2 regions of the Marinicrinis lubricantis genome follow, and region 2 is predicted to be linked to the other one. Evidence: a T-box and tRNA genes for the amino acid it is inferred to sense, from the RefSeq annotation. Region 2 holds a T-box; the other holds one or more tRNA genes.
The links. A T-box is a leader RNA that pairs with one kind of tRNA and senses whether it is charged. The one in region 2 lies ahead of leuS (leucine--tRNA ligase), so its partner is inferred to be a tRNA-Leu.
Positions count from the first base shown of each region.

Region 1: it encodes a tRNA-Leu, which carries the amino acid that the T-box ahead of leuS (leucine--tRNA ligase) is inferred to sense. The anticodon was not compared.

Region 1 is NZ_JBHSQV010000029.1:25,616-33,216, reverse strand. Features, by position in the region: gene ACFPXP_RS04335 (TIGR00266 family protein) at 6-782, opposite strand; gene nagB (glucosamine-6-phosphate deaminase) at 976-1,701, shown strand; gene nagA (N-acetylglucosamine-6-phosphate deacetylase) at 1,656-2,867, shown strand; gene ACFPXP_RS04320 (DeoR/GlpR family DNA-binding transcription regulator) at 2,933-3,718, opposite strand; tRNA gene ACFPXP_RS04315 (tRNA-Leu) at 3,894-3,976, opposite strand; gene ACFPXP_RS04310 (GGDEF domain-containing protein) at 4,075-5,181, opposite strand; gene ACFPXP_RS04305 (alpha/beta hydrolase) at 5,542-6,309, opposite strand; gene ACFPXP_RS04300 (hypothetical protein) at 6,360-7,436, opposite strand; gene ACFPXP_RS04295 (ribulokinase) at 7,592-7,601, opposite strand, start outside.
Region 2 is NZ_JBHSQV010000185.1:96,699-104,299, forward strand. Features, by position in the region: gene ACFPXP_RS21005 (deoxycytidylate deaminase) at 1-89, opposite strand, end outside; gene ACFPXP_RS21010 (homocysteine synthase) at 114-1,406, opposite strand; gene ACFPXP_RS21015 (ComEA family DNA-binding protein) at 1,520-1,978, opposite strand; gene comER (late competence protein ComER) at 2,123-2,953, shown strand; gene leuS (leucine--tRNA ligase) at 3,017-5,443, opposite strand; T-box leader at 5,512-5,739, opposite strand; gene ACFPXP_RS21030 (class I SAM-dependent DNA methyltransferase) at 5,849-6,604, opposite strand; gene ACFPXP_RS21035 (CvfB family protein) at 6,604-7,503, opposite strand; gene rsfS (ribosome silencing factor) at 7,500-7,601, opposite strand, start outside.

The sequences.
Region 1 (7,601 bases), on a different contig from region 2:
TAAACTCAACGGTCTCCGTTAAACAACCCGCCAAGCAAGCTTCCTTCCCCTTTACGGTTTGCATAGCCTGCTGCGGAGATCACGCGATCAGCAAGACGGCTGAACGGCAGCGATTGGATCCACACTTTGCCGGGTCCCTTCAGCGTGGCGAAGAACAAGCCTTCTCCACCGAAAAAGGCCGTTTTGATGCCTTTCACGAATTCAATATCATAATCGACATTCTGTGTCATGGCCACTAAACAGCCGGTATCAATCCTTATCTTTTCTCCCGGGCGGAGCTCTCGCTCCACGATGGTGCCGCAAGCATGAAGAAACGCCAGGCCGTCTCCTTCCACTTTTTGCATAATAAAGCCTTCTCCACCGAAGAATCCTGTGCCCAGTTTTCTTTGAAACTCAATTCCAACCGATACACCTTTTGCTGCGCAAAGGAAAGAATCCTTTTGACATATGATTTTATATTGGTACTCCGTTAAATCCATCGGCAAGATCTTCCCCGGATAAGGTGCAGCAAATGCTACTTTCTCCTTGTCATAACCGTTGTTTGTAAAAACCGTCATAAATAGACTTTCACCCGTAAGCAATCGTTTCCCAGCACCTAGCAGCTTGCCCATCAATCCCGTCTGCTGACTGCCATCTCCGAATATCGTCTGCATGGAAATACTCGGATCCATCATCATCATGCTGCCCGCTTCCGCAATGACACTTTCTCCAGGATCTAACTCAATCTCGACATACTGCATTTCTGTGCCGGAAATATGAAAATCGATTTCATGTGCATTCATCATTTTGATCCACCATCCTTTAACATGGTTTCCTTCTTATCGTTACGAATGTTTGTATCGAAAGATTCGTTTTACAATAATGAAATATTTCATCCTTATTTTGATTTTTACAATCATTTTTAGTTGTGAATTGATCATTTTTGTAATAAAATAAGAATTATGAGGATGATGATTATCGAGGGAGATGAACATAATGGACATTCATATATTCCGCGATCACGACGCATTGGATGAACATGCAGCCAACATCATTACACAGCAGCTCCTGTCTGTACCGGAAAGCGTGTTGGGCATGGCCACAGGCTCTACCCCGATCGGGCTGTACAACAAACTTACCGAGAAGCACGCGGCCGGACAAATCAGCTTCAGACAGGCCTTTACCTTTAATTTAGACGAATATGTAGGGCTGGAAAAATCGCATTCCCAGAGTTACTATGAGTACATGCAAAAGCATTTATTCCGTCATATCGATATTCCGACGGAGCATATTCGTTTTCCGAATGGAATGGCGGAAGATTTGGAGCAGGAATGCCAGCGCTACAATAAGATGCTCGCAGAGCAGCCTATCGATGTACAGCTGCTGGGTCTCGGCCACAATGGACATATCGGTTTTAATGAGCCGGATGAAGAGCTCGTTCAAGAGACGCACGTCGTACAGCTTGAGCCTTCAACGCGTCAGGCGAATGCCCGCTTCTTCGAATCGATGGATGAAGTGCCGACGCATGCCATCACCATGGGTGTCGGGTCGATATTAAAAGCGAAACACATCCTACTGATCGTCAAAGGCGAGGACAAAGCAGACATTGTCTATCAGGCACTGAAAGGCCCGATCACGACGCAATGTCCTGCTTCCCTTCTCCAGACTCATCCGCGATTGACCGTATTTCTCGACGAACAAGCAGGGAGGCGGTTGCAATAAATTCCTTTACTTCTTTTTGGATTGAACATGTTCATATCGTTCTTGAGAATGAAGTAGTCACACAGGGGGCTGTTCAAGTGCAGGACGGCCGAATCACCCAGGTTGCAGAAGCTGCTCCTGCAGATCATGGGCATGTGCTGGACGGACAAGGAGGCTGGCTGCTGCCCGGATTTATCGATCTTCATGTACACGGCGGCGGCGGGCATGATTTCATGGATGCTTCACAGAAGGCCTACGATACCATCACAGCCTTCCATGCGCAGCATGGCACTACGACGATGCTGGCTACGACCGTTACCGCTCCTCAGGATGCAATCGAACAGGTGCTTCACACCGCTGCAGAGAAGAAAAACAGCCCGATCGGTGCGAAATTAGCAGGCGTCCATCTAGAGGGCCCCTTTATCAGCCCGAAATGGCCGGGTGCGCAAAATCCAAGCTATATTGTCCCGCCTCGCATGGATTGGATGGAGCGATGGGTATCCCAATATCCGGGACTTATTCGAATGCTGACACTGGCCCCCGAGACTGAAGGTGCGCTGCCCATGATCCGCTGGCTGGCCGAACGGGAAATCATCGCTGCCTGCGGTCATACGGATGCGAGCTACGAACAAATTTTTGCGGCCGTGCAGCACGGCTTATCCCATGCGGTACATACATTCAACGCAATGAAGGGACTCCATCACCGAGAGCCTGGAACGGTAGGTGCTGTGTTGGAAAGCGATCATATGTATACGGAACTGATTGCCGATGGATTTCATGTACATCCTGGCGCAATCCGCCTATTGACGAAAGCAAAACCGAAAGACAGAGTCATTTTAATTACCGATGCCATTTCGGCTGCCGGTCTCGGAGACGGAGAGTATGCCTTAGGCGGCCTGCCCGTCGTATTGCGAGACGGCGAGGCCCGACTAAAGAATGGCGGCAGCTTGGCAGGAAGTACGCTGACCATGGACGGAGCAGTCCGGTTCATGCTTCAGCACAGCGGACTCAGCATCGTCGATATTTCACGCATGGCCAGTCTTAACCCCGCATGCCGCATCGGGATCGAACATGAAACAGGCAGCATTGCCAGCGGCAAAATAGCCGATCTGGTTCTTATGGATGCGGAATATCAAGTTCGGCAGGTGTGGATCGAAGGCCGCCCCGCTATTTCGACCTCAAAATAAATCGTCGCTTACAGCATAAAGAGGACCGTTTCAAATCGTCGTTCGACTTGAAACGGTCCTCTATTTTATTCCGGCAGATGAACACCGATATTCAACTTGGCAAGCTTGTCCGCTAACGCTGCGGGCAATGCTTCATCGGTAATACAGCCGCATATCGCATCCAGTGGAGCGATCGTAAAGAGCGAGGTTTTCCCTGCTTTCGTATGGTCGAATACGGCATACGTTTCGGTCGAACGTTGAATGAGCGCCCTTGCGATGGACGCCTCCTGCTCCGAATAGGTAGCAAGTCCCTGCAATTCGTTGATGCCGTCGACACCGATGAACATTTTCCCGATATGTATATGCTCCACCATCTTTTCAGCCAGCGGTCCGCAAAGCTCAAAGCTGTTCCCCCGCATAATACCTCCGGACACGACAATCTGAATGCTGGGGTTGGATGCCAGCTCCATCGCGATGTTAACAGCGTTCGTCACTACGGTAATATTTCGCTTCTCCTTCAAAGCTCGGGCAATTAAGAAGCTGGTCGTTCCCCCGGAAATGCCGACGACATCTCCTTCATGAATGAGAGACGCTGCAACTTGGGCGATTCGCTCTTTCTCTAAATACGATATATTTTCGCGTTCTTGGAACGAATATTCCTTCACCGAATGGAGGCCGTCATACATCGCGCCTCCGATCGTACGGATGACCGGTGACGTCTGCTCCAAAAGCTCTAGATCCCTGCGGGCGGTCGCTTCCGAAATATCAAATTGGTCAACCATTTGCTGTACCGTAATTTTCCCATGCCGCTTTAACCAATTCAGCAGCTCATCCCGGCGTTTATCCCCTTTTGACTGCTTAGGACCTGCCATACCTACACCTCTTCCGACACCTCTAGTAACCTAATGATAGCTTAGTTGATCTGAAATTTAAAGCTTGTGTCCATCCTTTGACATTCCCGGGATCGGACCCACCATCATAGAAGTTTCAAAACGATATGTATGCAAACAAAAAAGCCCTTGCAAGCAAGGACTTTTTCTAAGGTGATGCGGTTGAGAGGACTCGAACCTCCACGGGGGGTACCCACTGCCGCCTGAAGACAGCGCGTCTGCCAGTTCCGCCACAACCGCATATTTTTAACGTGCCTCAATCGAGCACGTTTTTTATTATATGATGCTCGGACCAAAAAGTAAAGAGGCATTTTTTGGTTTTTGTAAACCGATGCCTCTCACATTTCGAATATTAAGTTATTTTTGCCCGAGCGCTTCGCTTTATACAGCAGTGCATCGACACGTTGAAACAGCTTGTCCTTTTCCTCCGATGGCTGCAGCGTACTAATTCCGGCACTGATCGTCACCGGATTGTCTTCGAGCTCTTCAATCGGCGTGCTTTCAATCTTTTTCCGAATGTCCTCCATATTTTGAATGCATTCCTCAAGAGATCGTCCCATGAAGATCACCGCGAATTCTTCTCCACCGTACCTCGAAACAATGTCATTCGGTGTGACCATGCCATGGATAATCTCGCCGACCTGCTTCAGCACTTTGTCACCGATCTGATGGCCGTACGTGTCATTGACCTGCTTGAAATTATCAATATCCATAATACACAGCTGCAGTGGAATGGCGTGCCGCTTGCTGTGTTCGATTAATTTTTCCATATATTCATGGAAGGTCTTATGGTTGTACATGCCCGTTAATGCATCGATCTTCGTCATTTTATCAAGCAAAATGCTGCGAATCATAAGCTCCTGCTCCGTCTTTTTGGATTCCTCCAACAGCTTCCACAGATCCTTCACCCGTGCAACAACGATTAATGCGATGGTCATATAAGCGACAAAGCTGATCATGCTTACCACGAACTCAAATATACTGTGGTTCCCCTGATAAGGGTTCACGATCCAGTATACAACAGAGAATAATGCAATGTGGGCCGTACCGTTCCAAAGCAGCTTTGAGCGTTCGAAGAAAATGAGGGAAATGAATATTGGCAGTATCAAAACAATCTGTTCACCATATACATCCTTATGCATAAAAAGGTAGATCGTATAGGAGATAATACCGGAGCAAAGAACCAGTACGATTTCACTAGCTTTCGGGATTTTTCTGAGTAGATAATGAGCCAATAGAAGAACGCCGATGAGCAAACCGTCTGGAAAAAGCATATGGTGAAGAAGAAATGGATGAAGCGCAAAACCTTTTTGGTCCGTATGGAGCGACATCATTAAAACCATCAGTTGTCCAAGAATGAAGAGTATCAAAATGACCCAATACATGAGCATGACGATACGTTTCCATTTGATAAGATTTTGCGTCCGAAATTGATCGAAGTTCATAAACGTTAATCACCTAACGATATCGTCTTAAAGTCCTATATTATAATTTCTCTATTCTTCCAACTCTTTCCTCTTTGCTAAAAAAATTTAACAATTGAGAAATATTTGCTGACCCATGATCGACAAATCACAAACATACGTTCCTAGTATTTTACCACAAAAAGAAAGGAAAACACAGAAGCACCTCTACGATCGTTCGTAAAACCTCTAACCGAGGCCGGAACACATCATCTCGCTTCTCTGGATTCCCTCATACTTCATCAGCACGATCCAATGCCGCTAAAGTAAAAAGGGTTCAGTAAAAGGATGCCGCAGGTTGCAGCGTTACTCTGAACCCTTCACTTCTCTCCACTATGCTTTTCACTTCCCCAGGGGCAGCCACTCCAAAACTCTCTGAATCTTCATATCCCAATAGCCCCACTCATGCGCTCCCGGCTCTTCCTCATAGATATAAGGAACTTCCAGACGCTGCAGATGCTTAAGGAACCGCTGATTGTCCTCGTACAGGAAGTCTTCCGTTCCACAGCACATATACAGCTCTGTCTTTTTAGACGCCATCGCGAATTGCTCAGCCAAATAAAACAAATCGTTCGGACTATTCTTGAATTGCTCCAAACTGCCATAGATGAGATCGAATTCTTGCGGAAATTCTCGATGAAACCAGCTAGGATCCGTCACACCGGACAGACTGGCCACCGCGCCAAAGCGATCCGGAAGAGACAATCCTAGTTTCATCGCTCCGTAGCCTCCCATGGACAGGCCCGCCGCGAAGGTATCCTCTCTGCGATCCGAAACCGGAAAAAACGATTGAACAATACTTGGGAGCTCTTCGCTCACGAAATCCCAATAGCGGTTGCCGCTGACCATATTCGAATAAAAGCTGCGATGGACCTCCGGCATGACAACGACAAGTCCTAACTCCGAGACATATCTCTCGATGTTGGTTCTTCTAAGCCAAATCGAATGGTCGTCTGATAACCCGTGCAGCAGATACAGCACCGGATAACGTCCACCGCTGGCCTTACCTGTGAGCCCAATCTGATTTGTCGTCTGCTGCGGAAAGATTACATTCATCATCGTGCTTAATCCTAATGTATTCGAATAAAATGAACATTGAAATAGTGCCATATCGCAACACTCCTTAACGTATCGATATTGTATTTTACTTATTCCATAAACTAATGACAATATAAGCCGAAATTGACAATCGGCCAGAAAGTAACCGGTTGATTCAGAAAATAAAGCACTTCCTCAAAAGTCGTTACCGGAACAATCAGCATATCCGGCGCCGCAATAACCGCTTCTGCGAGAGATTCCAACGGGACGAAGAACACATCCGGATCGGCCCTTAAAGCTGCTGCGGTATATTGATAAATGCCGGGGACAGCTTCTATTCGGCCATCCTCAAGGATCGTACCGATCCCCATGACCTTCTGTCCTTGTGTCATGTCCTTACCCGTCAGTTCATTGAATAACGCTAGCGCTTCCATCAACCCGTCAGGTGTGTTTTGATTGGGGATTTGACGATAAAACTGCTCGTTCACGGTGTAGCCAATTTCACTGGACGGATTCTCCGAAGTAATGGATGCTAAAATGTTTTTAATTTGCTCCACTTCTTCTGTCCGCCTGTCATCCTTCGGTGCCTCTACCGTCAGCTGAGTACTGTTACCGATCCAAGCAGCCAGTCCATCCGCTACGAGCGCATTTCGCGTTATCATCTCCGGGACCGCAATCGTTCCTTTCGTATGGCGGTTCGCTTCGGACAATGCGATCTTATGCTGGAAATAGGGCGCGCTTACCGCCTGTCCGGGAATATGGAGGCCTAGTGTGCCGCACAGCACAAGAACGGCTCCTACACCTGTCCAAAACGGGTTCATGCCCAACCGCCTAGCACACTCCTGCATAAGGTCGATGACTGCACAAGTACCGATCACAAACATGAGCATCGACAGAAGCCAAGCTTCATCCGCAGAAGCGAAGAAGATCAAGAAGAGAACGATGTACACCACCGAACACATCAAAATGACAGCAGTGACTCGTCTTTGAAAGCACTGAGCAGCAACATCTTTCCATCTAAAATAGGATGATACGCCTGCCATCATTGCCGAAAGCAAGGGAAGCCATTGATACAATGAAGGAAGGCCGAATATCTGAATACCCAGCTTGCCGTTCAAGGTCCAGCCGAAAACATAGCCAAATATGTACGCGCCGTAAAGAACAAGCGCTCCAATATATCCGTATTGGGATCTTTTCAATCCGGAGATCCCCCTTTACTTCTCGTCTGTATTTAACCACATTATAGCGGTTGTCGAACAAAATCTCTATATGAAATAAGCACCGAAAGAAAACCTCTCCGCTTAACAAGAAAGCCCCTTCGTACAATTCATACGAGGGAGCTTTCGTTTTCTTGCTATGCGTTT
Region 2 (7,601 bases):
CTTCGGCGGCTGCATTGGGAACGAGTGGAAGCCATATACGCAATATCCATAAAATAAGTATCCCAATCTTTTCTGACTGACGTGCTCATTAGGTCAATTCCTTCCAGTGTATTTTAAGATTGGCTCGCTTGAATCGCCTGCTCTAGATCGTGAATGATATCTTCGATCGATTCCGTGCCTACTGACAATCTTACCATACCTGGCGTTACACCTGTAGAGGCGAGCTCTTCGCCTTCCAATTGGGAATGTGTCGTGCTCGCTGGATGAATAATCAGCGACTTCGAATCCCCAATATTGGCCAGATGAGAGAACAATTTGACAGAGTTGATCAGCTTCTTCCCTGCTTCCACGCCGCCTTTAATTTCAAAGGTCAGAATGGCGCCTTGTCCTTTCGGCATATATTTCTGAGCCAGCTCGTAAGATGGATGGGAAGGAAGACCTGCATAGCTAACCGATTCAATCGCCTCATGCTTCTTCAAATACTCCGCAACCTTCAGCGCGTTCTCACTGTGGCGATCCATGCGCAGATGGAGCGTCTCTACACCCTGCAGCAGCTGGAACGAGTTGAATGGGGACAGCGGTGCGCCAATGTCCCGCATCAGCTGGACACGAGCCTTGATGATATAAGCAACAGGACCTACAGCATCTGCATAGACGACGCCATGGTAGCTCGGATCCGGCTCCGTCAGGCCTGGGAATTTGCCGCTCGACTTCCAATCAAAGTTGCCGCCGTCTACGATCACGCCGCCAATTGAGGTGCCATGTCCGCCAATAAATTTCGTAGCGGAATGAACGACAATATCTGCTCCGTGCTCAATCGGTCTAAGCAGGTACGGGCTTGGAACGGTGTTATCTACGATCAGCGGGATACCGTTCTCATGAGCGATGCCGGCAACCTTTTCAATATCTAAAATGTCCCCTTTCGGGTTTCCGATCGATTCGGCATAAAGCGCTTTCGTCTTATCTGTAATCGCTTGTCTGAATTGCTCAGGATCTGAACCATCGACAAATTTCACTGTGATCCCCAGCTTCGACAGTGTATTCGCGAACAAATTGTATGTACCGCCGTAAAGACTGGAGGAGGAAACAATTTCGTCACCCGCTCCGGCAATATTTAAGATAGAGAACGTAATCGCAGCTTGGCCGGAAGCAGTTGCGAGCGCAGCCACCCCGCCTTCCATCGCGGCAATTCTTTTCTCAAACACATCATTCGTCGGATTCATCAAACGGGAATAGATGTTGCCCATTTCTTTCAGCGAGAACAAATCTGCAGCATGATCCGTGTCCTTGAACCCATAGGATGTTGTCTGATAGATCGGTACGGCTCTCGACATCGTTGTCGGATCAATTTCCTGTCCCGCATGTACCGCAAGCGTTTCCAACCCTAATTTTCTTTCTTCTGCCATATGTTATATTCTCCTCTCATCTCTAGTGTTCTACGGTAATACATGTCCAATCTTCAATATTCTCTCATACATTTCCAATCTTGAAAAGTGAGTTTTGTTTTGATGAGCTCATTTTAATCGAATTCCAGCATGTCCTTGAACTTAGCCAGTGTTTTCTCCCCGATCCCTTTAATCTGCAGCAGATCCTCCGCGGCTTTGAAAGGACCATGTTCATTTCTGTAATCAATGATCGCTTGCGCTTTGCTCGGACCGATCCCCGGCAAAAGATCCAACTCAGCAATACCTGCCTCATTTATTTTTATTTTTCCATTTCCAGCATCCTGTTCGTCCGGCAGATCCGATTTCGCCTTGTTCTCGGCCGGTGCGGAACTGCCAGCAGTCCCTTGATCTGATTCTTGTTCCGTTCCGCCGTCCTCCTCCGGCTGCAGCACATCCTCTAGCTGGGAATTGATCGGCAGATCACCTGCTTCCATAGAAGTACCGCTCGGCCACATCATCATAGCCAATAGTACAGCCGCAAACAAACACATCACGATCCATACGAGGATGCGGCTGTTCCATCTGTTATACATACATATCGCTCCTTCCACTTTTCAAGAAAAAATCCGACATCATTTCGCTGATCTCATGAAGTTCGCTGTCATATTTTCACATTCTGCGAATATTCATAGGGTAACAAAACCGGTTGGTTATTTTTAACATAAGGAGGGATCCTCTTGAATATCGGTTTTATAGGCACAGGCAGTATGGGAACGATTCTTATTGAATCCTTTATTAAGACCGGTGCCATCAAGCAAGAGAACATCAACATCCATAACCGGAGCAAAGAAAAGGCTGAACTGCTGCAGATAAAGTATCCTGGAATCCACATCGCCGAAAATTGCCAACAACTGGCGGCAGGCAGTGACTTGATCATGATTTGCGTAAAACCGCTCGAGTATAAAAATGTATTGGAGCAAATGTCCTGCAGTTTAACCAAAGAGCACATTATCGTCAGTATCACCAGCCCTGTACTCATCAAGCATTTGGAATACCAGACCCCTTGTAAGATCGCGAAAGTCATCCCTAGTGTAACGAACTTCGCCTGCAGCGGCGCTTCGCTCTGCATTTTTGGGGAACGGATGGAACCTGACGATCGAACTTACGTGCATCAACTATTCTCTGCCATCAGTACGCCCATCGAAATTCAAGAAGAGTATACACGGGTCACATCCGATATATCCAGCTGCGGACCTGCGTTTATTTCTTATTTCCTGCTTCAATTCGTTCAGGCTGCTGTAGATGTGACAGGTATTTCGAAAGAACATGCTACCAAGCTCGCCTCCGAAATGCTGCTCGGCACTGGAAAACTGTTAACCAGCGGAAACTTTACACCAGAGACGCTCATTCAGAAGGTTTCTGTACCTGGAGGCATTACCGCTGAAGGTATACGATATATGTCGCTGCAATTGGATGGCGTGTTCAATCAGCTCATCCATACGACGCATACGAAATACAATGAAGATCTGGAAAAAGTAGAAGCGATGGTCGGCACCAAAGTAGATTAGCCACTAACTTTGGAGCGATGCCATCGCTTCTTGGTTCAACCGTATATGCTTAACCAGCCAACCTTAGTTGGCAACAATATTTACAAGCTTGCCCTTGACGGCGATGACCTTGCGTACCGATTTACCTTGGATAGCCGCCTTCACCTTGTCATGATTTAGCGCCAGCTCTTCCATCTGTTTTGGTTCGGTATCGGATGCAATACTCATGCGCTCAACAATTTTTCCGTTCACCTGAACGACAATCTCAATTTCATCTTCTACGGTCAGCTTCTCATCATAATCTGGCCAAGGAACATATGTGATCGATTCACTGTAGCCTAAACGCGCCCACAGCTCCTCTGCAATATGCGGCGCCAGCGGAGATAACATCTGAACGAAGTTCTCCATCGCTTTTCTTGGAAGCACGTCCGCTTTATACGCTTCATTGACGAAGATCATCAGCTGGCTGATTGCCGTATTAAATCGGAGCCCCTCCAGATCCTCACTTACTTTCTTCACGGTTTTATGCCAAGTTCGCTGGAATTCCGCGCTGCCTTCCGTATCCTGAATTTTCTCATTCAATTCACCAGATTCATTGATGAACAATCTCCAGATTCGATTCAAGAAACGGTACGTACCTTCCACGCCATTCGTATTCCAAGGCTTGGTTGCTTCCAGAGGTCCCATGAACATCTCATACATGCGCAGCGTATCCGCGCCAAAGGTTTGCACAATATCATCCGGGTTGATGACGTTGCCGCGAGATTTGCTCATTTTCTCATTGTTCGTACCCAAAATCATCCCTTGGTTAACTAGCTTGTGGAAAGGCTCTTTCGTCGAAACAACGCCTAGGTCATACAGGACCTTGTGCCAGAAGCGTGCATAAAGCAGGTGCAGCACAGCATGCTCCGCACCACCGATATAAAGATCGACAGGAAGCCACTGCTCCTGCTTCTCCTTGGAGCACAGCTCTTGATCATTGTGCGGATCAATATATCTCAGATAATACCAGCAGCTTCCTGCCCACTGCGGCATCGTGTTTGTCTCCCGGCGAGCCGGCTGGCCTGTTTCAGGATCCACTGTATTGACCCAATCGGTTACATTGGCAAGTGGGGATTCCCCAGTACCAGATGGCTTGATTTGGTCTACATCCGGAAGAAGCACCGGCAGCTGATCCTCCGGCACCGGCTTCATCGTTCCATCCTCCAGATGGAGAATCGGAATCGGTTCGCCCCAATAACGCTGACGACTGAACAGCCAGTCTCTAAGTCGATAGGTCACCTTGCCTTGACCTAATCCTTTTTCCTCCAGCCAGCTGATCATTTTTTGGATCGCTTCATCATTGTGAAGGCCATTCAGAAAATCGCTGTTCACATGCGGACCGTCCCCAGCAAAAGCTTCTTTCTCCAAGTCGCCCCCGCTGACCACCTCAATAATAGGCAAATCGAATTTACGTGCAAATTCCCAGTCCCTTTGATCGTGTCCAGGAACTGCCATGATGGCCCCTGTACCGTAACTAGCCAGCACATAATCAGAGATCCAGATCGGAACGTTGCTTCCATTCACAGGATTGACGGCATACGCTCCAGTAAACACGCCCGTCTTCTCTTTTGAGAGCTCTGTTCTTTCCAGATCGCTCTTGTGTGCAGCCTGCTCCTGATACTGTTTAACGGTTTCCTTCTGCTCTTCTGTCGTAATCAGATCAACGAGCGGATGCTCTGGCGCCAGTACGCAGTAGGTTGCGCCAAATAAGGTGTCCGGACGTGTCGTAAACACCTTGAGCGGCTCATGTCCTTCCACACGAAATTCGACTTCCGCACCGGTCGATTTGCCGATCCAATTGCGCTGCATGTCTTTGATGCTTTCCGACCAATCCAGCTCTTCCAAATCCTCCAACAGACGCTCTGCGTATTCGGTAATCTTCAGTACCCATTGACGCATCGGCTTGCGAATGACCGGATGACCGCCGCGCTCGCTCTTCCCATCAATGACTTCCTCGTTAGCCAGCACAGTACCAAGTGCCGGGCACCAATTGACCGGAATTTCTGCCACATAGGCCAAGCCCCGCTTATAAAGCTGCAGGAAAATCCACTGTGTCCATTTATAATACTGCGGATCTGTTGTGCTGATTTCACGATCCCAATCATAAGAGAAACCGAGCGATTTAATTTGTCTGCGGAAATTGTTAATGTTCTTTACGGTAATATCGCGAGGATGCTCTCCAGTATCCAGCGCGTGCTGCTCCGCAGGAAGACCGAATGCGTCCCATCCCATCGGATGCAGGACGTTGTATCCTTTCATTCTCTTGAAACGGGATACAATATCCGTCGCCGTGTAGCCTTCTGGATGGCCGACGTGCAGCCCGGCACCGGAAGGATATGGAAACATATCCAATGCATAAAATTTTGGTTTATTCGGATCTTCTTCTGTCTTAAATGTCTTGTTTTGATCCCAATAGGACTGCCATTTCGGCTCGATCACTAATGGATTGTACCCTTGCTCCTGAGACATTCCGAGGTCCCCCTTCATATTGATTCACAAGTCAAATTACAATAAAAAAACTCCCATCCATAGCCAATGCTAGGGACGAGAGTATATTCCCGTGGTACCACCCTAATTAGCGCTGTTTTCAATCAACAGATCGCTCACTTTAGACCCTTAACGCGGGGTAAACGGAACTCTCGCAGAAAGGGGCGAGTCGTTCAAGGCTCCAAGGCAAGTTCATTCTTATTCGCTGCCGGCTCGCACCATCCGCCGGCTCTCTGAAAGACGAAATTGGAATTACTACTCCTCTTCCAAGCCATATATATGTGAGTGCTGCAGTTCTAGATCGGGATGACTGTGAAGATGCTGCTAGCATCTGGTTTGCTATGATTATATGTAATCATTGGATACCCTGTCAAGCGTAGGACCACTCTATTTTAAGGCTGCAAAAAAATAGCGGGAGGTCGCCTCATGCGGAGGCCGGGTCGTAAAATCCGACGAACAGCCAATGTCATGGAAACCGGCTTGCTGCAGCAAAGAGATGATTACCGGATAAGGATAGGCCCGCTGTGTATGAAATTCCTCCACTCTTTCAAAACAAGTGCTTCCTTCCCGCTGAATGAAAAAGGTGAGATCGTGATCCACTTGGTGCAGTTCCTCATCATATTCGCACAGCCATATATACGCAACGTCGTCCTCATTGTATACGAAGGGCTGGCATTCTCCATACAGCTGCAGTTGTCGAGGAGCATGCATGTCGAACAGAAAACAGCCACCAATCCGCAGACTATCATGGACGCGGCGGAATACCTGAAGCAAATCATCTTCTTCCAGCAGGTAATTCATGCTGTCACAAAATGAGATCACGCTGTCAACAGGCTCTGGCAGACTCAGCTCCCTCATGTCCTGACACAACCACTGAAGGTGAAGCTTAGAGCTGGAAGATGCGGCGGACATCCACTTTTCATTCGCAACGGCCAGCATATCCTCAGAGTAGTCTACACCGAACACCCGGTAACCTGCCTCTCCTAATGGAATGGCTACATTTCCGGTGCCGCATCCTAAATCCGCAACCGTTTGGATATGACCCAACCGGTTCCATACCCCTTGAGCATACTCCAGCCATTTGCGGTAAGGCATATCTTCCATTAATCGGTCATATACGTATGCGAATTGTTCATATGCCATCACTGCTTCACTTCCGCTTCTTCGTTTTCAGCCAGATGCGTCCAGCTGCCCTTCTGCACAACCTTTCCTTCCTTCATCAGCTTGCCGAGCGCGCGCTTGAATGCGCCTTTACTCATTTGAAACCGCTCTTTAATAATTTCGGCAGGCGTTTCATCGGAGTACGGCATGGCCCCATTAGGACGAGCTTTCAGAAATTCATACAACCGATCTGAATCCTCATCCCGGCTCTTTTCCTTCCGCTGCCTCATGGAACAGTTAACCCGGCCGTCCTCTCGCACGAAGGTAATTCTTACTTCCAGCTTCTCTCCAATCCGCAGCGGTTTTGTGCGCTCCGATTCGTGGATGAACCCTAACGCGCCAAAACCGATTTTTCCTCCTTCCACCAGCACGAAGGAACCCATTTTCAATGTGTTATATACGATGGCCGGCAGCCATTGATTCTTCCATAGATCCGGTGCACGGAAGGTTAGACGAGAAAGCTCCTGCTCACCGGCCAGCTTGCCGATCATCCTTCCCTGCTTATCAGTACTAAGCGTGACAAATACTTCATCGCCTGTCATAGGGCGGTATTCCGGCTCCTCCGGCAGCTGTTTGTAGGGAAGCAGCAAATGCCTGCTGAGACCCATTTCCAGATAACAGCCAAAACGCGGATGGATATCAACCACGGTGAGAAGCCCAGTCTCTCCCAACGTTAACAAAGGCTCGCGCATCGTCGCGGCGAGCCGGTCTTCACTGTCGTGGAACAGGAACACCTTAAGTTCCTGACCCATCTCGATGGATCCCTCAATCTCGGAGTAATGAAGGAGCACCTCATGCTCTCCATCTCCGAGAAAATATCCGTAAGGCGATTTTTCCCGGTTCACTTTCAGCGTTTTATACTGTCCAGCCTGCAAGCTCATACCGTTTCCACAACTTTAGCATCCGACCAAAGACGCTCGATATTATAGTATTCGCGATCTTCGCGATGGAATACATGGACAACGACATCTCCGAGATC